2 regions of the Alteromonas sp. AWQ4_252 genome follow, and region 2 is predicted to be linked to the other one. Evidence: predicted binding sites of a transcription regulator. Region 2 holds the regulator's gene; the other holds the start of a gene.
The links. Region 2 encodes LexA, which represses DNA repair genes until DNA is damaged. Its sites were predicted from a motif close to TACTGTATNNNNATACAGTA; they were not measured.

Region 1: the regulator LexA is predicted to act here: its motif matches at 7,482-7,501, upstream of dinB (DNA polymerase IV).

What each region holds. Positions count from the first base shown of each region.
Region 1 covers NZ_JBSWSV010000001.1:4,600,647-4,612,632, forward strand. Annotated here, with positions in the region: gene ACXACM_RS20130 (PH domain-containing protein) at 39-413, opposite strand; gene ACXACM_RS20135 (bifunctional diguanylate cyclase/phosphodiesterase) at 432-3,266, opposite strand; gene ACXACM_RS20140 (serine/threonine dehydratase) at 3,473-4,468, shown strand; gene ACXACM_RS20145 (amidohydrolase) at 4,471-6,123, shown strand; gene ACXACM_RS20150 (DUF1653 domain-containing protein) at 6,176-6,394, opposite strand; gene dinB (DNA polymerase IV) at 6,391-7,470, opposite strand; gene nqrM ((Na+)-NQR maturation NqrM) at 7,602-7,835, opposite strand; gene ACXACM_RS20165 (FAD:protein FMN transferase) at 7,844-8,866, opposite strand; gene nqrF (NADH:ubiquinone reductase (Na(+)-transporting) subunit F) at 8,930-10,159, opposite strand; gene nqrE (NADH:ubiquinone reductase (Na(+)-transporting) subunit E) at 10,179-10,787, opposite strand; gene ACXACM_RS20180 (NADH:ubiquinone reductase (Na(+)-transporting) subunit D) at 10,791-11,423, opposite strand; gene ACXACM_RS20185 (Na(+)-translocating NADH-quinone reductase subunit C) at 11,436-11,986, opposite strand, start outside.
Region 2 covers NZ_JBSWSV010000001.1:791,931-803,916, reverse strand. Annotated here, with positions in the region: gene coxB (cytochrome c oxidase subunit II) at 1-925, opposite strand, end outside; gene lexA (transcriptional repressor LexA) at 1,625-2,251, opposite strand; gene ACXACM_RS03510 (alpha/beta hydrolase family protein) at 2,511-5,399, opposite strand; gene ACXACM_RS03505 (hypothetical protein) at 5,392-5,952, opposite strand; gene ACXACM_RS03500 (hypothetical protein) at 6,333-7,127, opposite strand; gene ACXACM_RS03495 (DUF2177 family protein) at 7,276-7,686, shown strand; gene plsB (glycerol-3-phosphate 1-O-acyltransferase PlsB) at 7,815-10,271, shown strand; gene ACXACM_RS03485 (Kelch repeat-containing protein) at 10,328-11,320, shown strand; gene ilvA (threonine ammonia-lyase, biosynthetic) at 11,392-11,986, opposite strand, start outside.

The DNA of each region.
Region 1 (11,986 bases), 3.8 Mb from region 2:
ATTCGCAGCCCTTTTCAATTATTCACGTGAAAACGTTTCTATCCGAACAACTGTGTCGCCAGAGCTTGCTGAACACCCTGTGCAGCATTTTTACTTAGTTCAATTTCAATAGCTTGTGATTGCCCGGACACCCATATTTTGAGCTCTGAGTCTGTATCAAAGTGACCTGCGGTTTCCACCACAAACTGTGTTATCGATTTGTACGGTATAGAATGGTAATTAACTTTTCGCCCGGTAATGCCTTGCTTGTCGATTAATATCAAACGACCGCTGGTGAATACCACTAAGTCCCTGACAAGTTTGTAAGCACTTACAACACTTTCACTCGGCGAGAGTACCGGAGCCAATTCTTCAGCCACCACAGTGATATCAGTTTCACTCGCGTTACCTAATAATGCATCAAATAAACCCATAATAGTTCCTTGTAATCATCATGCCCGTAAAAGAGTAACATTATTAGGCGGTGTCAGGCGATGCTTCAATGGTATAGGTTTGCCCAAGGCATATCCCTGCCCGTAGTCAACCTTCAACTCCCGTAATGCGTCACAGGTTTCCTGGTCGGCAACGAATTCCGCAATTGTTTGCTTTCCCATACTATGGGCAATCGCACTGATGGCTTTGACTGTTTCGTGATCAATACTGTCACGAGCCATGTTTCTGACAAAAGACCCATCTATTTTCACATAATCCACATCGAGATTTTTAAGATAGGTGAACGAAGACATACCCGCTCCGAAATCATCCAGTGCGAAACGACATCCTTTGGTTTTCAGTGTTTGCATAAAATGCTTGGCAGCACCAATATTAGTAACGGCTGTGGTTTCGGTTATCTCGAAACAGATTTTTTCCGGGGGCACAGTGGAACGGTCGACACGCTCAACTATTCTCTGTAATTGTTCGTTATCACCTAACGTGAGCCCTGACAGGTTGATAGCAACTTTCCCTAACTGGTCAACATGGGCTGGGTGAGCTTCCAGAATTTTAAGCGTATTGTCTACAACCCACCAGTCGATCTTGTTCATTAAGCCATGTCTCTCCGCCAGTGGGATAAACAGCGCGGGACTAATCAACCCTCCATTCCCATCAGGAAGACGCAGTAAAATTTCATAGTGCGCCAGCTCACCATTACCCTTATTCATGGGCATAATAGTTTGGCTGTACAATTCAAACCTGCCGCTCTGGACTGCAGTGTTCAGTACGTTTAGAACGTTACTCTCACTGGACAAACCGTCAGTATCTTCGTGGTTTCTGTGGATAAAGTAACGATTCCGTCCCTCATATTTTGCCTGATAACAAGCGTTGTCCGCAGCTTTAATGAGTTGAGCGACGGTACCACTGCCCTTTTCTATTGGGATCACACCAATACTGGCCCCTACGTAAAATAACCTGTTGTCATGAATAAAACGGTAGCAGGAGATTGCTTTCAGTATGCTATCGAGCTTTGTGGTAACCGTAGTCAGATTCTGGTTTCGAAATATAATACAGAACTCATCGCCACCGATGCGCGCTAAAAGTTCTTGTTCAGTGACCTGCTGACGAAACAAATTAGCCACTTCTTTAAGCAATTTATCTCCCGCGGGGTGCCCACAACTATCATTAACCAGTTTAAATCGGTCCATATCGATAAAGCACATTACGCCGAATTGATCATCCTGCTCCACACTTTCTAAAAATTGTCGAAGCTCATTATCAAAAGCATAACGATTCATCAACCCGGTGAGTTGATCATGGCTGGCCTGATACGCGACTTCGTCTTGCAATACCTGCTCTTTGGTGACATCCCGGGCTATGCCCTCCACAGCTGTCAAATCACCATTTTTTGAACAAATTGGTGTGTCGGTAAATTCAATAATACATACCTTCTCATCACTGCTCTTAAAATGGACTAAGTAAGGCTCAGGCTTTTCTCCCTTTTTAATTTGATCGCTGATGGATCCGTAATTATCAGGAACCTGTTGAATTAGCTGTTGAGACCGACGGCAGAACTCTCTCTCTTCAAAGCCAAGAATGGTTTGTAAACCTGCACTCACATAAACAAACTGGTTGTCCGGGGTTTTTGTGTATACAAAGTGTCGGTGCATATTATCCACAAGCCGCCGGTAACGCTCTTCACTTTTCTGCAGGGCCATACGGGCCCGAAATCGCTCTGACACATCCCGGACAGTTATAGCAAGCGTTGACTCCGCTTTTACCATTTGGACTTTGAGCCACTCGGCCTCCGTGGCCTTACTTTCCGTATGTAGATAGGCTTCGTGATGTTCACCAGATCTAAAAACATCAAACGCTTTTTCTATCAGCGTGCCATGTTCAAGACTATTAAGGTGACGTTTCAGCGATTTCTCTGCCCCTTGACGGCTTAATTGCGGAAATAGCTGATAACTTACTTTATTTGCTTCAAGTAAGAGAAAATCATCATCAATTGATTGATAAATCATTAGTCCATCGAGCGCCGCATCGCTGGCAGTTTGATAGCGACGCTGACTCATTGCTAAATTTAATGCACTTTTCAATTGTTTGTGCAATACCCAACTCACCAGCAAAGACATTGCAATGCCGACAATAGCAATTAGCCAACCTGCGTTGAATCTGCCCGGCTGACTTTGAATATGTAGAGTCCACTGACGACCGAGAAAGTCGATCCCCTCAGCAATGACCGTTGAACCGTCGTCTTCAAACTCACCTTCTTCGAGCAAATGCTGCTGTCCATCGAGGATCATAAAATTAAATTGCGGACCGACTAGATCTCCAATGATCTCATCCAGAATTTCACTGATATCAAAGCTTGCAATAAGAAAACCCAGATGAGCTTCCTGTGGGCTAATGGCTCTTGAATAAACTAAGAAGAAATGGCCACCTTCCCCGGATTGAATGAGCGAACTGTGGAAGTCGTCAGATACTGTAAATGATGTAAGACCTAAATCCCTCAGCGGTGTGCTCATCATAGAGAAACCGGTGCTTGATAGCCCCTGGCTGTTTGGCAGGGTAATCCACCGAACGTTACCTTGTACATCAGTCACGGCTAGAGAAGTATAACCATACTGCATATTCATTAGGGAAACAGCTTGCGCATTAAACCAGTCTATATCGTTGGCAGAAAATGCAGGCCAACTTTGCATAAGGTTAATCATTGCCTGTCTTCGCTCTTTAGCGAAGAGCGACATACTGTTCTCTACCTGGCGAGCCAATGACTCGGCTTTAGATTTCCGCGATTCAAGGTCGTCCTGAATAAGGTATACACCCGAACTTACGAATATACTGCTTAACATGATGAACAGAAAAAACGGCAACAGGTAAATTCTGTTCTTTCTCTCTCGGGGCATGGAAAAGTTTGATCTTAATAAATATAAATGACGATACAGGCTCGGTGTGACATTTTTATTAATTCGCCGGCTGTTATAAACAATGATAGGGTAACGATTCGCATCAACAAACCAATAAGGATATCGTTTTGAGTACCACTTCACAGCCTACTATGGACGACATTTACGCTGCAGCTAATCGACTATCAGGCTGTGTTGCCAGAACGCCTTTATTGGAAAGTAGTTTGCTAAACCGGTGGCTCGGACAGCGCATCTTATTCAAGGCAGAATGCTTACAACGTACCGGTGCTTTCAAACTTCGCGGGGCCACTAATTTTCTGAAATGTTTACAGGAAAAGGGCGAATTACCCCAACGCATAGTGGCAAATAGCTCAGGCAATCATGCCCAGGCAGTTGCCTACGCTGCCAACCAGTTTGGTATTCCCTCGTGCATCTTCGCTACCGAAACTATTTCACCGGTTAAGGCTGCGGCCACACAAGCGTATGGCGCAAAACTGAAACTATTCTCCTCTCGCCCTGAGGCGGATGCTGCCGTAGAAGAAGCGGCGAAGGACCCTGGGACGGTGTGGATCCCTCCCTACAATCACCCGGATATCATTGCCGGCCAAGGCACTGCCTGTCTTGAGGCACTCGAAGACGCCGGCAAAGTGGATGCCATTTTCGCCCCCTGCGGTGGTGGTGGAGTATTAAGTGGCACGTTACTCGCTGCTCGCCATCTTCAGCCTGAAGCTAAAGTCATAGGCGCAGAACCACTGGAAGCAAACGATGCCGCGCGCTCTTTGCAAAGCGGCGTGATTGAAACACTTGCCAGCGCACCCAATACTTTGGCTGACGGTGCGGCAACGCCCTCAGTGGGGTTGCATACATTCCCATTGCTACAACAACTCGATGATTTCTACGAAGTAAACGAAGAACAAATTGCCTACTGGACTCAGTGGTTACAACACCTGTTAAAACTTCACGTGGAGCCAACCAGCGCCATGAGCATGGCTGCTGTTGCCGCCTGGGCAGTGAACTCGCCCCCTGAACAAACTGCAATTGTAATACTGACCGGCGGAAATATTAGCCAGGCGACAATGCAAAAAGTTTGGCAGACAGATTACTTGTTGCAGCCACCAAACATTACCGAACAAAACGAAGAGGAATAACAATGAAAAAGCTCGTGCATAAAGGAGTGTTGTTACTAGGACTTTTGTTGTCTTTTAGTGTGTTGGCAACCACCAAACTAGTGAAAAATGTCAATGGGTACACGTTAATCGAATCAGGCTCTCTTGTGCGTTTCAATGCCGTACTCATTGAAGATGGCAAAGTAAAACAGCTCGACCCAACGACGACGACTGCAGGTGAAGTTATCAATGGGCATGGAAAAGTCATGCTGCCAGGGTTAATTGATGCTCACGGACATTTACTTGGTCTCGGTGCAAGTTTGCTGGAAGTAGATGTAAGGGAAAGTCAGTCAGCTAAGGACGCAGCCCGACTGACTGCAGAGTACGCCTTTGCAAACCCCAATCAAGCCTGGATAATCGGTGGCGGATGGAATCAGGAATTTTGGCCTGACAGGGCTTTCCCCAGCGCTGCAATTCTCGATGAAAAAATTGCAGACAAGCCCGTCTTGCTTTACCGGGTTGATGGTCACGCAGGTTGGGCCAATAGCAAAGCGTTGGCGTTGGCTAATATCAACGCCGACACTCCTGACCCTGTGGGTGGCGTCATCGTTAAAGACGCAGAAGGCATTCCCACAGGCGTACTGATTGACAACGCTATGGGCCTTATTGAAAGTGTGATGCCCTCACAATCGGCCGCGCTTTACAATGCGCAACTGGATGCCGCCGGACAACACCTTCTCGCCCAGGGAATTACAGCCATGCACGATGCAGGCGTGCCCCACAGCGTTTACGACTTCTATTTGGCCAAGGCCACCCAGCAAGATCTGCCTGTACGTATTTATGCCATGATAAGTGCTACAGACCCAACCCTTGGCCAAATGCTGGATATTGGCCCGGTTCGCAGTCCTGATGACTTTCTTTATATCCGCAGTGTCAAAGCCTACGGAGATGGTGCGCTTGGAAGCCGGGGAGCTGCACTGCTACAACCATATTCCGACGATCCGCACCAATCTGGTCTTTTACTCACACAGCCTGAAGATATGGATGCCCTGTTCACAAAGGTCATTGGCTCAGGGTTTCAATTAAACTTTCACGCTATTGGCGATAAAGCCAATCATATGGCTCTGAATCAATTCGAAAAAACTTATAAAACGGAAGGCGGTAAGGCACTGCGCAACCGTATCGAACACGCACAGATCATTGACGTTAACGATTTGCAGCGATTTGCACAGCTCAATGTGCTGCCATCAATGCAGCCAACTCATGCTACCAGTGATAAGAACATGGCCGAGGACCGCCTCGGAAAAGAAAGAATGAAAGGTGCTTACGCTTGGCAAACACTGTTGAAATCCGGCATTGCCCTCCCCCTTGGTTCTGATTTCCCCGTGGAACTTGCTAACCCATTCTTCGGTATTCACGCAGCTGTGACTCGGCAGGACAGAAACAATCAACCGGTGCAAGGCTGGTATGCCCATGAAGCGATGACAATTGAACAAGCCTTTCGGGGTTTTACACTGGATGCGGCTTATGCGGCGCACATGGAAGATACCTTAGGCACATTGACCCCAGGCAAGTGGGCAGATTTCATATTGGTTGATCAGGATATATTTACCGTACCTGCGAGCGCACTTTGGAAAACGACGGTATTACAAACCTGGTTAGCAGGTGAAAAGGTATATGATGCAAACGTTCGCTGAGTGAATAAGGGCGTCTTGTGTCTGGCGCCCCTACATAGCAGCTTATTAAGAACTATTCCTGTATAAAAGCGAAACGGGGCGTGACGACCCCGTCCACAGTGACGCTTTCGCAAAACATGTCATATGGCCTTACCCACAGCGCTTTGTCACCATATTCAGGCCGATAAACCACTAATTTTGATTCGTCTTCAGAATGTGTAGCAACACCCACAACGGTGTAATAATTACCCTTGTAGTGTCGGTACAGCCCTGGTTTCACATCATCTGTCATTGCTCATCCTCTAACGGAAGTCTAAGTTGTTGTATGGGTACATCATCGGCCAGTCCGAGATGAATACCCACTAATCTCACGCCACGGCCCCGTGACCTTTGCCAGGCTTCTTCAAGTAAGGTGTAAAAGAAAGCCTCATCGATATCATGATGACGATGCTCTACGGTGGTCTGCTGAAAGTCGCTGAACTTGAGTTTAACGCCTTGTGAACGGATAGCACAACGGCTGGCACCAGACTTTGCCTGGTAGCTTTCTATTCTCTCCTGAAGCTTTTCCCACAACATAGGCATGACTTCCTTACAGGCATCTAATGTGTGTAAATCTTCACTAAATGTGCGTTCAACACCTATGGATTTCCGCTCCCGGCTAACATTTACCTCACGTTCGTCCACACCATGTGCCCGATTCCACAGCACAGTGCCAAACTTTCCCAACTCCTTTTGTAGTCGCTCAAACGGGTACTTGCGTACATCGGCACAGGTATTCAAGCCAAGACGCTCTAGTTTTTGCTGCGTGACTTTGCCAACACCGGGTATTTTCGCCAGAGGCATGGTTTTTACAAAGCTATCCAGTTTGTCTGGCGTAATTACACAAATGCCATCCGGCTTATTCTCATCACTGGCAACTTTCGCAACAAATTTACAAGGCGCAACACCGGCAGAAGCGGTGAGGTTCAATTCAGCCTTTATGCGCCGCCTGATATCCTCGGCTATAAGCGTAGCGCTGCCGTTGAATAATTTTGTATTTGTCACGTCAAGGTAAGCTTCATCCAAAGATAAAGGCTCAACAAGATGTGTGTAGTCGGAAAAAATATCGCGGATCTTCTGGCTCTCTTTGACATACACGTCCATACGCCCTTTTACCAGAATTAAGTCCGGACACAGCCGTTTAGCATATGCTGTGGCCATGGCAGAACGAACACCGTATTTTCTTGCCGGGTAATTACAGGTCGAGATCACCCCTCGCCTGTCAGCACTGCCGCCGATTGCGATGGGTTTATGAGTTAATGAAGGGTTGTCACGCATTTCCACAGCTGCGTAGAAACAATCCATATCGACGTGAATGATTTTTTTCACTACACATCCAACACTGTATATTCAAACAGCATTTTACGACAAAAAGGGATAAAGTCACATGACAAATTTGCGGGCGCAAATGAAGGTGCGAGAGCAAAGTAAATAAGCGCGCCAAAACGCGCTTACTCTTGTTACATAATTTGGTTATCTTTCCATTCGGCTATACGCTTCTGCCGGGCTTCTTCTCGCTCAGTACGCGCTTTTTTTCTATCGCAGGGTTCAGGACAATCGCAAGCTTTATCAATACCAAGCGCGCCTAAGCCACCACAACTTCCCGATATAGACTTTTTCTGAACCAGGTACCCGATGGCCATGGCCAACACCATTGTCAGGAAAAAACCAAACGCGAGAATAAAAGTAGACATGCTATCTCCTAATTTTTAACACTTACAATATCTTCAAAATGCGGCGACGCATATTCTTCAAAGCCATTTTCAGTGCGCTTAATAAGAAACACGGCCAACCCTTCCTGTTCTGCCAGTGTAATTGCTTCATCCCACCCCATCACGTTAAAAGCTGTTGCCAGACCATCTGCGGTCATTGATGACGGGTGGACTACGGTAACGGAAACCAGATTATGCGTAATAGGTTGACCGGTGCGAGGGTTAATCAGATGAGAATATCGCTTACCATCCACCTCATAGTAGTTGCGATAATCGCCTGACGTAGCGATAGCGTTGGTACCTATTGAGACAATTTTTTGTACTGCCCGTTCCGTAGTCACCGGCTTTTCAATAGCAATTAACCATGGCTCACCATTTCCGCGCTCTCCAGTGACCCGCATTTCACCGCCAATTTCAACCAGATAATTAGTAATATTGTTGGCATCCATGATAGCTGCCACCTCATCGACCCCATAGCCTTTCGCTATTGTGGATAGGTCGACATACAGCATAGGATGCGCTTTGGTTAGGTTGTTGCCATTTAACGCTAATTTATCAAGGCCAACATATTCCCGCACTTCAGTAATTTGTTGAGCAGACGGGACTTTCTCCGGGCGTTTATTAGGGCCAAAGCCCCACATATTCACTAACGGCCCTACGGTCACATCTAAAACCCCGTTACTCATCTTTCCCAGCCGAACAGCTTCTTTTACTACCTTGGCAGTTTCATTTGAAAGCTCGTACGCCGTTGTGAAACGACTTTGATTAAACCGGGATAATTCAGAGGTTGGGTCATAGGTAGACATCAACTTATTAATGTGAACAAGTCTTTCGTCGATGGCTTGCTGCAAGCCCTCAATCTGTCCGCGCTCGTCCACCACATATTTTACATTGTAGGTAGTCCCCATAGTTTCGCCATGTAAATGCGCTACTTGCTTAGATTCCTGGGCACAACCAACAATGACATAAAGCAACAACAGAAAAATGCTGCTTCGTATAACATGTGTAATCACTAGTATTCCTCGACTATCAAAAAAGGGGGCAGCGCCCCCTTTTTTCATTATACCTTTTAACGATTAACCGCCAAAGTCATCCAACATAATATTCTCGTCTTCTACCCCGAGATCTTTCAACATGTTGATTACCGCGGCATTCATCATGGGAGGTCCACACATATAGAACTCACAATCTTCTGGCGCTGGGTGGTCTTTAAGGTAGTTTTCCAACAATACGTTGTGGATGAAACCAGTATAACCGTCCCAGTTGTCTTCAGGTTGTGGATCTGACAATGCAACATACCAATTGAAGTTATCGTTTTCTTTTGCCAGTTCGTCAAAATCTTCCACGTAAAACATTTCACGTAACGAACGGGCACCGTACCAAAACGAGATTTTGCGATCAGACTTCAATCTGCGAAGCTGGTCGAAAATATGTGAGCGCATTGGGGCCATACCTGCACCACCGCCAACGAACACCATTTCCGCTTGCGTATCTTTCGCAAAAAACTCACCAAATGGGCCAGAAATAGTAGCCTTATCGCCTTCTTTCAAGCTCCAGATGTACGAAGACATCTTACCGGCAGGCAGAGTCAGATTATTAGGCGGCGGCGTAGCGATACGCACATTCAGCATAATAATCCCTTCTTCTTCCGGATAGTTCGCCATGGAGTAGGCGCGGATAGTTTCGTCATCGACTTTAGATTCGATATCGAAGAAACCAAAACGCTCCCAATCCGGACGATACTCTTCTGGAATATCGTAATCTTTATATTTCACATGGTGAGGTGGCGCCTCAATTTGAATATAACCACCAGCACGGAAAGGTACGCTCTCGCCATTTGGAATTTTTAACTTCAGTTCTTTAATGAAGGTGGCTTTGTTATCGTTGGAAATAACTTCACAATCCCACTTCTTAACACCGAAAATTTCTTCTTCCAGTTCGATTTCCATGTCTTGCTTAATCGCAACCTGACATGACAAACGGCAACCTTCACGGGCTTCACGTTTAGTAATGTGGTCTAGTTCAGTAGGCAGAATTTCACCACCGCCTGATTTAATGTCTACGCGACACTGACCACAAGAACCACCGCCACCACAAGCAGACGATACGAAGATACCCGCTTCCGCTAAGGCACCGAGTAACTTACCGCCAGGCTGAGTGGTAATAGCTTTATCCGGGTCACCATTGATCATAATGGTCACATCACCACTGGGAACCAGCTTGGATTTGGCGAACATGATGATAAACACCAGCGCCAGTACGATGACAATGAACATGCCAACGCCAAGTAACATTTCTACATTCATTTTATGCTCCTTTGCGTTATTACAGTGCTATACCGGTGAAAGACTGGAAGCCTAAAGCCATGAGTCCAGCAATCATGAACACAGAGCCCAGACCACGCACACCATCAGGCATATCAGCATATTTCAGTTTTTCACGCACAGCTGCCAGCAACACGATTGCCAACGCCCAGCCAATACCACTACCTACGCCGTATACAATACTCTCAGAAAAGTTATATTCCCGCTGAACTGCGAAGGCAACACCACCGAAGATGGCGCAGTTAACAGTAATCAACGGCAGGAATATACCCAACGCGTTGTACAAAGCTGGGAAGAACTTATCCAATGTCATTTCCAGAATTTGAACCAACGCGGCAATTACACCAATGAACGTCAGGAAGTTCAGGAAACTTAGGTCTGTATCAGGAAAACCGGCCCACGCCAGTGCACCAGGAGCGAGGATGTTTACATAGATAACCTGGTTTACCGGTACAGAGATACCCAGCACCACGATAACAGCAACACCCAGACCCATGGCCGTTTTAACTTTCTTCGATACAGCCAGGAATGTACACATACCCAGGAACAAAGAGAGCGCCATATTTTCGATAAAAATCGAACGAACAAATAAAGACAGATAATGTTCCATGAATTACTCCTTAGGCTCTACTTGTTCCGGACGGAAAGTACGGATAATCCAAACCATACCGCCAATCAGGAAGAATGAGCTAAATGGCAGGATGAGCAGGCCATTACCCTGATACCAGCCACCGTTCTGTACCAGCGGTAAAATTTCGAAACCAAGAATGGTACCAAAACCGAACAGTTCTTTAACTGTACCGATACAAATCAGAATAAAAGAGTAACCCAATCCGTTACCGATACCGTCGAGGAAGCTCATCAGCGGAGGACTTTTCATCGCATACGCTTCAGCGCGACCCATTACGATACAGTTAGTAATGATGAGACCAACGAATACCGAAAGCTGCTTTGAAATCTCGTAAGAGTACGCTTTCAGAATTTGGTCAACTACGATTACCAACGATGCGATAATAGTCATCTGAATGATGATACGCACGCTTGATGGGATCTGGTTGCGAATAGCTGAAATGAACAGGTTGGAGAATGCCACAACGCTGGTAAGCGCCAGTGACATTACCAATGCTGTTTCCAGCTTGGTGGTGATCGCCAAGGCAGAGCAAATACCCAGTACTTGCAAAGCGATCGGGTTGTTGTCAACAATCGGTCCAAAGAGGACCTTTTTCATTTCTTTAGTGTCAGCCACGAGAAAACCCCTTTATGAACGCCATGCTTGTTTCTTAAGGAAAGGACCGAAGCCCTGCTCTCCTACCCAGTACTGAATGGTATTTTGTACACCGTTACTGGTTAGGGTTGCGCCTGAAAGTGCATCTACTGAGTGAGGGTTATCAGGGTTAGCATTTTTCTTAACCTTGATAGCAACTTCGCCGTCTTCATACAGCTTTTTGCCGTCCCACTTTTCCTGCCATGCAGGATTTTGCACTTCTCCGCCCAATCCTGGCGTTTCTTTTTGCTGATAATAGATAAGCTCTTTCACAGTTTTACCGTCAGCGTCTACAGCAAGGAAACCGTACATCAAATCCCACAGTCCACTGCCGTGAACCGGTAAAATGACACGGGTAACCGTACCTGATTCATCACGCACAAGATACACGCTAGCTACGTTAGGACGACGCTGAAAGCCAACATTACTGTTGGTTACAGGTGTGCTGGTTTCAGTAACTTTGGCTGCCTTGTACATGTCGTAATCAGGTTCTGGCATTTCAGTGAATTCACCAGAATCTAAATCGACGTAACGCTGATCGACAA
Region 2 (11,986 bases):
GTACCATCGCGCTACCTTTCAATGGAGGGAAAACACCTGGCAAGCCTTCTCCGTTGGGCATATGACAAGCTGCACAGGTAGTGTTGTATACCTTTTCTCCAACCGTCATTAACTCATCCATTGTCATGTTCATCGCCAACAAGCGCTGCTCTTCTTCTTTGGCTTTTCTGACAATGTCTTCCTGCTCAGTCATCCAGGCTTTGTAGTCTTCAGGGGTTTTAGCAACGACAACCACAGGCATGAACCCATGATCTTTTCCGCACAACTCTGCACATTGGCCACGGTATATTCCCGGCTCATTTACTTTGGTCCAGGCTTCATTGATAAAGCCAGGGTTCGCGTCTTTTTTCACCGCAAAATCAGGCACCCACCAGGAGTGAATGACATCATCAGAGGTGATCAAAAACCGGACTTTTTGGCCTGTAGGTATGACCAGGGGGCGATCAACTTCAAGCAAGTAGTTCTCGCCTTTCTCGTACTTATTTTGAATTTGCTCTTGCTGGGTAGCCATTAACGAGTAAAACGAAACATCACTGTCCATATATTGATAATGCCATTTCCACTGTGACCCAGTGACTAACACGGTCATATCGGGTTCTGTGGTATCTTCCATGGCGATGAGGGTTTTAGCAGCCGGAACGGCCATAAAAATTAAGATAAGAAAAGGGATGACTGTCCAGGCTATTTCCACTTTCACATTTTCATGAAAGTGAGCTGGTTTCGCGCCCTTGGATTTTCGGTGCTTCAAAATGGAATAAAACATCGCGCCGAAAACCACCACAGCAATGGCTACGCAAATTGAGAACATCAGCATATGCAGGTCGTAAACCTGTCCGCTAATATCAGTGACCCCCTGGCGCAGATTCAATTGACCTGCTCGCTCTGTGGTGGACGCCGTTTGAGCAAGGATTTGCCAGGGCAACAATACCGTTGCCGCACCCAAAACCCTTGTTGCTATACTTCTGCGTTTTCTCACTCAACACCTCCGTGATGGAGGGTCATGTGTAATGCCGCTTCACAAGACCCTGACATTGAGACCATCCTGGTTGTTAATATTTATCCTGGATTGTTATTTTATTGTAAACAACAGTATAAGAATTAAACAGATTTAATGGTTTGTCTAGTCTTTCATTAAGAATTTAATGATTAATCTGCGCTTATCACATTCTGAGACAGCGCCTGAGCGGGGTGTGGATTTGTAATTCTTGCTATTGAATTCTGATTTATCGAATGTTTTGTATGTTTTTTAGACAGACCATTGAATTATCAACGCTTGTGAGGTTTCTTTTAAGAAAGCACCATCTTTGTGCAATGCGTGGGTAAAACGAAGGTTTTACTGCGAAAAAAAGCAGTGAGGCTTTGTTTTCATCGGCAGTAGACCGTTTTACTACATTGAATGAATTTATACAGGCCGTAATTGTAAGTACTGAGCACTACTGTGAGCCGAAGCACGTCCAGCAATAAAAACTGCAATACAAGGCGAGTTTCCTCACTGACGTTTTGAAACTATGGTGATATTTGTCTTGTGTAAATTGGCAACGCAGCAATCGGCATCCGCCGTATTCTGCCCATAAAAAAGGCAGCTAACGCTGCCTTTTGATAACTGTTCTGAAGAAATACGTCGCTACATCCAATCAGCGTTTCGAATAACGCCAACAGCCAGTCCTTCGATGTTAAAAGGCTCAGAGGCTAAATCGACTTTAATAGTATTAAAATCATCATTTTCTGCGTGCAGCCACACTTCACGACCTTTCTTCTCAAGCCGCTTTACTGTTACGTCTTCATCAACCCGAGCCACAACTACCTGACCGTTATGAACATCGGTTGTTCTGTGAACTGCGAGTAAATCGCCATCAAGAATGCCGATATCTTTCATACTCATACCATTTACACGCAGAAGAAAGTCAGCCCTGGGATGGAACAGATCAGGATCGACCTTATAATGCATTTCTACGTGCTCCTGAGCCAGGATTGGCTCGCCAGCTGCCACCCTTCCGATAAGCGGCAAACCTGCATCCTCTTCATTCTCGGCTTCTAACGGAATATTGAGTTTAATCCCACGGGATGTTCCAGCAAGGATCTCAATCACCCCTTTTCTGGCCAGCGCTTTCAAATGCTCTTCAGCTGCATTAGCAGAACGAAAACCCAGTTGTTTGGCAATTTCTGCACGAGTTGGGGGCATGCCGGTTTCCAGCATGGTGGTTTTGATAAGTTCTAAAACTTCCGTTTGTCGGGGTGTAAGTGGACGCATAAACAGCCTGTCTTTCTATACAGTTTCTGTAAGTATATACAGTTCAGTGTTTTACACAAGTAAAAACAATGTGTGGGTTCCAGTTTAGTACGAAGAAATTCCAGCAACATTAAACTCGATTACAGACAAGGATCAGGCATTCAGTTCACTCTGCTCTTGATTCCGGCACGTGCCATAACCAGATCGTCTATAATCATAAATGGCGTACACTTGCCAGCTATGCACTGCTGCTAAAGTGTACAGCAAAGATCAACACACCCTAGTGCAAAGTAAAGGTGACGGTGAGTTGGACTTGGCTATAGATGTCCTTTAACACCAGTTTAATCGCGGTGAATTGCAGATCATATGTACTCAGATTACGGGCGCTTTGCCATGGCGTTTTCTTACCATACTGGTGGGCTCTGGGGTGGCCGTATAAAAAGGTACGATCTAACCTAATCACCTCTCCATTTGGTTGAACACCTTGCCATTCAGCTACTATGCCGAGGGCTTCATCGACGGCTCTGAACATGGCGCCTGAGCCAACTTTAAAGCGCACCGCGAGTTTATCTCCCGGCTCTAAACTATGGCCTTCAACTGAGGTAAATCCTTCTTCGCCATTGGCGAGCTCACTTAGCACTCCACTGTTGACTACATCAACTGTTGTGGTACTGGCCGAAATGTTTGAAAACTCCTTTAATAACGCCTCAAGGCTTTCTTGAACGCCTGCAAATCTGGACACCATTTCTGCAATAATTTCATGTTGTAGGTGCTGGTATTGATCATCCTCGTCTTCTGGCAGCGCCTTTAATGCAGTCAGGCAATTCGTTGGACCGTCTTCTGCCCAAACGCAATCCCATAACAGCTTTAAAAGTGTGGTGCGGTAACCTTCTTCTAAAGCAATGGCTTTATCGAGATAAGGTTTGGCAAGTGCAGGTTGCGGGGCGTCAAACCTGTAATCGAGCAAATACCGGTATGCTAGTTGATATGCAGCATCGGCATTATCCAGGTCTGCGGCCTGGGTTAATAAAGTAATGCTGTCGGACACCGGCGTCACCGATTCTCTGGCGTTTAACTGGCTCAGTGCCAGCCGATAGATGGCTTCAGGTTGACCGGTAGCGGCCGCCTGTTGGTAAAAATATGCAGCCCGTTTTTCGTCTCTATCAACGCGGTACTGGCCAAAAAAACCATTGGCGACTAACAACAAATCTTCGGTGAGTAATTTTTGTTCTTCTTCAGACGTTTCTTCAATGCCTAGTGGTGCGATAGACAACTGGCGACGAATAAAATCATCAATCATAACGTGCTCATGCTGATCGCCGCTCCAACGAGAGTGGCCATGTCCGGTGCGTTTGTAGTATGCGTGTTCAAAGGGTTTACCGAGCTTGGTTAAAACATAATCCAAGCGCTGAGTGTGCTCAAATGCTGCAACATCGTCGTTATAACCTGCGGTTAATAGCAAAGGTTTGGTGATCTTGTCGGCAAGATACAGAGGTGAAATAGTAAACAAGTCCTCATTGTATTCACCAACCGTGTTTTCGACTTTTTCTAACCATTCTTCGCTGGTTTTCAGGTTGCTCTGGTTGAACATCAGCGGCAGGTCATATACCCCAAATCGAGCGACGACACAGTCAACCAGGTCGGGATGTAAAATGCTCAGCATTAACGCCGAATAACCACCGTAACTGGCCCCTATTGCACAACGGTTTTTAAAGGTGTGTTGTTGTTCAAGCTGCTTAATGGCTTGTACGATATCCTGTTCGATCTGTTGACCAATTTCTCCTACACCACCTTCACGGAAGGCTTTGCCAAATCCAAAAGAGCCATGATAGTTTACCTGTAATACGGCATAACCACGGGTAGTGTAAAACTGGACTACGCGGTTGAATTCAGCGGTATCCCGCACGCCAACCGGTCCGCCATGGGGCATTACGAGGAGTACCTCATTGGACTTGCCGACCGCAGGATAAAAATAGGCTTCTATCTGGTTATCAGCAGACTCAAAGGTCATTAACCGGGCTGTGGAAAAAACATATCCATCTAACTCGGGTTGTACAGAAAATAACAATCTGGCGACTTTTGCCTGCACATCATAAACGTAGAGATCAGCCGGTGCATCCGCAGCATAGGCCGCTACAATATATACGTCGGCTTCAGCACTGTAATCAACCAGCACCGTATTTCGCCCGGTAAGGTTAGCATTGAGTACTGACTGGCGGTAACCATGCACTGAGTTGAGATATTCCACAGTGAGCTCGCCGCCTTTGTAGTAAGAAACTGAGGTAAGTTGACCAGTTTCATAACTAACCTCGGCTGAGATCAAATCGTAACTTTCATGCTCGTACAATACTTCACTAAAGGTTTTAGTTGGGATGTTATACCGGTAAAGTGCAATTTTATCGGTAGAAATATCACTGAGTACCGCCAGGTTGTTTTTGTCGATAAAACCCATGGGTTTGAAGGTGTATTCAGTATCAAAATCTTCCAGCAGGGTTTGCCATTCAGAATCATGCAAAGCGCGGTATTGCAGGGTGAATGTCTCTGCTTCGCTATCGTAGCTTAAGCCCAGTAATTGGTCTGATGGTGAGTCATAAAAGTAAAACGCGGCCTCATCAATAAGGTCGTGTATTTCATTTCGTCCTTTCCAGTCTGGTTGAGACAGCGCTATGGGGTCAGTCACATAGATCTCGGTATCGCCTTTAGGCGGCTTATAGGCAAACACCAGTTTTTCCGGCTCGGAATAGGCGCGCCCCAGCACATATCCGCTGTGACGAATTCGGTGAGAAGTGAAAGAAGGGGTACCGTCTTCATTAAAACTAATTTCAATGATGGTCATCACATTAACACGACGGTCGTTAACAAATACCGATACTTCAAGATACAGACGGTTAGCGGTGAGCCAGAAATACTCGGCAAGCTGGCCGCCTTCACCCAGGTCAGCAAGGGGAATAAAATTGTCAGTTTTACGATCAATCAAGCCAACCCGGGAGTTGTCTTCATGGTATTCAAATACCGCCACGTAGCTGGCATCAGGAGATAAACTTGGTGATCTAAATTGCTGATTTGAGAAAATTTTGGAAGCCGGAACCGGGCTCTCAACCTTGTTTTCTTTAATCTGTGCCAGCGCATTACACGATAAAAACAGTAAAACCAACAGCCATTTATTCATCGGTGGCCTCCAACTGTTCTATGAACTGGTAAAACTTGTCTTCCCCGGGGCCGGCATAAACCAATGAGCGTTCCCCTAACAGGCCCGGAAAGTACTCTTCCATATAGAGTTGTGCGCCAGCGGCTTGGTTTTTTAGTTCCACATCGTTGGCGAAAAACCAAAAAGACGGGCGATTAACGGTTAAATGGCCGATGTAATTGATTTGTCCGGGGGTAATTGTAAATTGCCATATGTCGTCTTCAAGCTTGGTCCTGAAGTAGAAGTTATAATTGATTTGACCCAACCGATAGTTACCTGCAGGAACCGGGATTAATATATAATTTTCTCCGGCAGAGAGATCCTCTCGTGTTAGCTTGAGGTCTTTTTCACCCCAAATATACAATGCATCGAGAGAGTAATTGTTCACCAGACCAATCAGCAGATATCCCTCCTGATTAGTGGACAGGCGATCGTCATCCTGTTTTTGCGCAGAGACCTTGGTCGCTCCACATCCGCTCAGTAAAGTGGTTAATGCGAGAAGTAATACTAACCACTTAAGATGTCGTCCTTGCATAGAGCTTTTCCGTTTATTTTCATTATGAATCGTTACTTTATCAGTGGGTTACATGTATCTCAACGGTATTCACTTTTGATAATCACGGTTTTTACTTTGAAAGTGGTCGGTAAAGTATTCGCTATAGGCAGTCGAGGCAAAACCGGCCAACCTGCTTATTATAGTGACCAAAATGACTTGACCACTACATACCCATATCTCCTAAAAGACGGCATTTTCATCAACCCACAATCTAAAACTATCTTAACCGGAAAAAATGGAGGACCAGCAAACTTCTTAACTTGAAAACGGCTACTAACCTATTGATTTTCCGTGACCCAATATTTCACTCTTAACTACTACCGACAGCAAGCAATCAATTTACAGAATCAAAAACAATCTCACGATTTCTTCGCTTCTGGTGATGCAACAATATGGTGGGAAGTAACCCCCGCAGGGTAAAGCAAGCTGCGTCGGAATGTGGTTTTAACTTCCGCAGAAGTGAAACCCGCATTGTGTACTATCTTCTTCAGTGAACGATGAGAGTAGCAGCGCAAATTAGATACGAGACCGTCCCACAGTAACATCACGGGGACAATTGGAATTAGATAGGTGAACACAGCCGTTACCAGCAACTGTCGCCGCTCTGTAATAAAGGGCAGCAAAATCATTGCGATAAGGGGGCCGAATAACATAGAAAGATAGCTTACAAATGCATTGTCGCAGTACTCAAGTACCAAGATGTCATCACCGTGGGACAAATTGAGTTTACATATTTGAGCGACCTGCTCATCGTCGAAATGATGAAAAGCGTTGATAAAAATTTTCGGGCAGCGAAAATCCGGGTTGTCCTGCAGCACATCAATAGACTGCTCTAAATAGTGAATACGCGAGTCTCCGAGGTTATTGATGTGCTCTCTGAATTCCGGGTTTTTGTGGATCATAAAATCCGACAGGTAAAATTTAATGTCTTGCTGTTTCATCTCTTTAATGAGCAGCGCATCTACATAACCACTTCCGGCGCAGGGGTCGAGTACCTTGCCGCCAGATTTTTCGATGAAAGCATTCAGCTCTGGCATCCAGAGTTTGTGGTAGCCAAAGATTTTGTACAGCGCGCCCATAAAGCGGCGCAAAAACGCGTGGTAAAATTCAGGAACCCAGAATAAATCACCGAATTCAAATAGTTTTCTTTGCATACTGTCCCCGCTTTTCCTTACTTTTCACTCACCTCTAATCGGTGATCGCGTTCGGGTGATAGTTCAATTATGGTCCAAGTTTGTTACAAAGCACGCTATCGTGACAGTTAAACTGAACTTTTCTTGTATGAGACGCGTTTATTTGGTTATGAAAACATCTATTAAAGCAAATATCACAGCGTATTTCGTCGTATTGGCTCTGTTCGCTGTTCTCGACGGCTTATGGCTGGGCGTTTTAGCTATGCCTTGGTATCAATCTGCCTTTGCTGGCTTGCTACGAGATAACTTTATTGCCTGGCCTTGGCTCGTATTCTACGTGCTTTACTGCGCTTCTATAGTGTTTCTGGCTATACGCCCTTATGCGAACCAAAACCTGATCCGCACCAGTGTCGCAGGTTTTGTACTTGGTGCAACTGCTTACGGAACTTATAACCTCACTTGCTACTCTATACTGGCTCATTGGCCACTTTCGATGACAATCGTAGACTGGATGTGGGGAACATTCGCAACAACGGTACTGGCCACTGCCGGCGGATGGGCTATGAAGAAAATTCATTGAACTGTCATGTTAGAATCGTGACAGTTCCTCACGTAGACACTATCATGACTTTCCTACCTTAGTTCATCTGGATCGCCGTATAAGTGTGGTAAACTACGCCGGTTTTCATAATACAGGATTTACTCTTCATGTCGTGGATGCGCAAAACGCTGCTGTCGGTGTTTCATTATCCCGTTAAGCTTTTAGTCAAAGATCACAGTATTCCAGCCAATGTAGAATCTGAGCTGGGTATAGACAAAAGCAAGCCTATTATTTATTTGCTACCGACAAATTCCGTTACTGATCAACTTGCTTTGCGCATGACAACGGAGAGATTAGGTTTACCCAGCCCCACGTCTGAGATCTCGGTGGCGGGCAAAACGTATCCCAGTAGCGTTTTTTTACGAAAAACAGAACCTCTGTTTGTAAAAACCGCCTCCCATACAGATGTAGATTCAGTGTTCTCCAGTCTTTTTCATCTTCACCGGGATCATCACGATGTCGACGTACAAGTGGTCCCCGTGTTTGTGTCTTGGGGTAGAGCGCCAGGTAAAGGCACGCCGGGACTGAGCGACCTGATTGCCCATCACGCTTCTCCAAGCTGGCTTAGAAAATTATTCATAGTGCTATTTCTGGGCCGTGATAATTTCATAAACTTTAGCAAAGCCGTATCAGCGCGAGAAATGTCAACTCAGCGGGGTAGCGACGAATCCATCGCTCACAAACTCATACGCGTAGCAAGTACTCACTTTCATCGAAAACGTCAGAGTATGACGGGTCCTACACTTCTTGAGCGCCAGGAATTATACAATGCCATATTGGGCTCAGAAAGCGTGAAGGAAGCCATGTATGAATCTCAGCACGCTAGAAAGGGCAAGAAAAAGACCGAAGATCCCCGGGAAACCGCCAAAGAGTATATTAACGAAATTGCCGCTGATTACCGTGAAGGACTAATCCGTTTTGGCGATCGCATTCTCACCCGTATTTGGAATAAAATTTATAATGGTATTAGTGTTGGCCATGCGGAGCGCATACGCGAACTGGCAGCGAATGGCCACGAGATTATTTATGTACCGTGTCACCGCAGCCACATGGATTACATGTTACTGACATACGTAATTTATCACGAAGGTATGGTAACGCCCCATATTGCTGCCGGGATCAACCTGAACTTCTGGCCAGCAGGCCCCATTTTTCGTCGCAGTGGCGCATTTTTTCTTCGCCGGAGTTTTGCAGGCAATCAGCTTTATACTGCAGTTTTCAGAGAATACCTTGAGCTACTCTTCAACAAGGGCTATTCAGTCAAGTATTACCCTGAAGGTGGCCGCAGCAGAACAGGGCGTTTAATCCCACCAAAAACCGGAATGCTCGCCATGACAATGCAGGCAGTACTCAAAGGTGTAAAACGCCCGGTCAGTATCGTACCTGTGTACATCGGGTACGAAAATGTCATGGAAGTAAAAAGCTACCTAAGCGAACTTAAAGGTAGTGGAAAGAAAAAAGAATCTAACCTTCAGGTTTTCTCAGCGATTAAAAAATTGCGCGACTATGGACACGGATACGTAAATTTCGGCGAACCCATCCACTTAAATCAGTTTTTAGAGCAAACCGTACCGGATTGGCGGGAAACGTTGCCTGCCGATATGGATAAAAAGCCAGCATGGCTGACACCTATGGTAAATGAGCTCGCTAATGAGGTGATGTTGCGGATCAACCGCAATGCTGCCATTAACGGTATGGCACTGGTTTCCTTATGCCTGCTTTCTTCAAAGACACAAACCATGACGGAAAAAGAACTTGTCCGCGCCATGGGCAATTATTTGACATTGCTTAAGCAGGCTCCGTTCTCAGACGATGCTACCATTCCGGACATCAGTGCCAAAACTATGCTTAAAGAAACGTTGGCACTGAAAAGGTTTAACGTATCCCAGGATGGATACGGTACATTGGTCGCACCTTTGAAGGATGCCGCTGTTTATTTAACTTACTATCGCAATAATATTCTTCATTTATTTGCATTGCCTGGAGTGATTCAGGCTGCGGTTTTCTCCAGACCAGGCATACACCGACACGAGGTGTTACGTTTAATGGCTGCGCTTTACCCATTGCTGCAAAAAGAACTGTTTATTTATATGACGCAGGATGCTGCTCTCACCTATACCGATGAGCTGATTAACAACATGGTCGAGCAAGGGTTACTGGTACTTCAGGACAGTGGCCAGTTATTCCCACCACCTTCCTCAGAGCGAACCTTCCATTCAGCGTGGTTACTTAGCCGTTGTATGCAGGAGACTTTCCAGCGTTATGCGGTGGTGCTGACCATTATGGCCCGCGAACGGGTTATTAGTCGCAACAACCTGGAAAAAACCAGCCGTCAGGTAGCTGAACGATTATCCACACTCTATGGAATGAGTTCCCCCGAGTTTTATGACAAGAACGTTCTGTCCAGCTTCATATCTGCGCTGCGAGAGAACCATTGGCTTGATTCTACTGAAGACGGTAGCCTGAAGTATTGTGAAGAGTCAGATGCGTTGAGGCAGGACGTGTTAACCCTGGTGTTACCAGAAATCACGCAACACTTACAGAATGTTGATTCTCAATGTTAAGTAATACGGTTGTGTATGTAATGGTAATAATCTGCTTATAATTTAAAGGAATAGTTATGTTTAAAGGGAAGTGTAGAGAAATATTCATTACGTTAATGACAACAGGGTTGCTTGCTGTTACCAGCGGATGTTCCAGCACCGCAACCACGTCTATGGAATCATCAAGTCAGGTACTAAAATTAGAATACCCTCGCTATGGTGCTGGTGTTACAGCCGATACCCAAGCAATTTATGCTTTCGGCGGCAGCAATGAATATGGCCTTCGTGATGATATAGAAATAGTTGATTTGGCGACTAATAATAGTCAGGTACTGAAAGGACATATATTGCCCCGGCGATACTTTTCTGCTGTCGCTGACGGCAACAACCATATATTCCTGATTGGCGGGATTTCCCGTACCGGCATACAAAGTAAATTCGAAAATCGCGTTGAAATATTCAACACCGAAACGCGCACTGTCTCAGAAGCCGCTCCCTTGCCATACCCAACTCGTATCAATACAGCAGTACGCATAGGTGACAAAATTTATGTTATGGGTGGGGCTCACAGAGACTGGGAAACCAAAGAAATGAAACGAACCAGCCTCATGTCTGTCTACGATATAGCTGCTGACAGTTGGTCTTTAGCGCCGCCTATGCCCACAGGCAAAGCCACCAGCGCGGTTGTGTATGAGGGAAAAATTTATGTGGTAGCTGGCTACACCGGTGATCAAAAGCTCGACGTATTTGAACAGTTTGACCCTAACACCAATACTTGGACAAGCTTACCCGCTTTGCCAATGGCGCTGAGTGCTCACACCACAACAGTGTGGCGCAACTACCTGTTATCTTTTGGTGATTATGACGCGCTGGACGTTGTATGGGCGTACAACTTCATCACGAAACAATGGCGTCAAATTGAGTTACCGGTAATGGGTGTACGTCACAGCAAAGCGGTAACTGTCAAAGACAATGTGTACTTGGTTGGCGGAACACAAGGCTCTAAAGGGCCGGTCAAGGATACTGTTCAGGTATTCACTGCTAAGCAGTTAACCGACGCTTTGAAGTGATAGTATTACAGTATCCTTAACCAATAAAAAAAGGGCGCGACGCGCCCTTTGCTATTGTAGTTACAACCGACTCATGACAAGAAAAAACGATAAGCAGGGTTTTCTGTTACGTCCTGATGTTGGTAATTTAATTGATTCAGGTGCGTGTCAAAGGCCTCCCGACTTTCCGGCGGAATATCAAAACCAGCCAGTACTAACCCTTCCGCAGCACCATGGTTGCGATAGTGAAACAGCGTAATATTCCAGCGCTCTCCCAAGGTATTTAAAAATTTCAACAATGCACCGGGATGCTCAGGAAATTCAAAAGTGAACATCACTTCATTGAGCAGAGCGGGAGGCCTGCCTCCAACCATGTGACGAACGTGCAGCTTCGCCAATTCGTTGTCAGACATATCGAAACAATCATAGCCTTGACTGCTCAGTGACGTACTAAGCTCAGCAAATTCGGGCTTACCACCTTTGAGGTTAACACCTACAAAGATATGAGCATCGGTATCATTGGCGTACCGATAATTAAATTCGGTAATCGCTTTTCCGCCGAGCAGCTCACAAAATTGTTTAAACGCCCCGCGCCGTTCTGGAATCTTGACGGCAAACACAGCTTCTTTTTGCTCGCCCAATTCGCAACGCTCAGAGACATACCGCAATGTATGGAAATTGATGTTC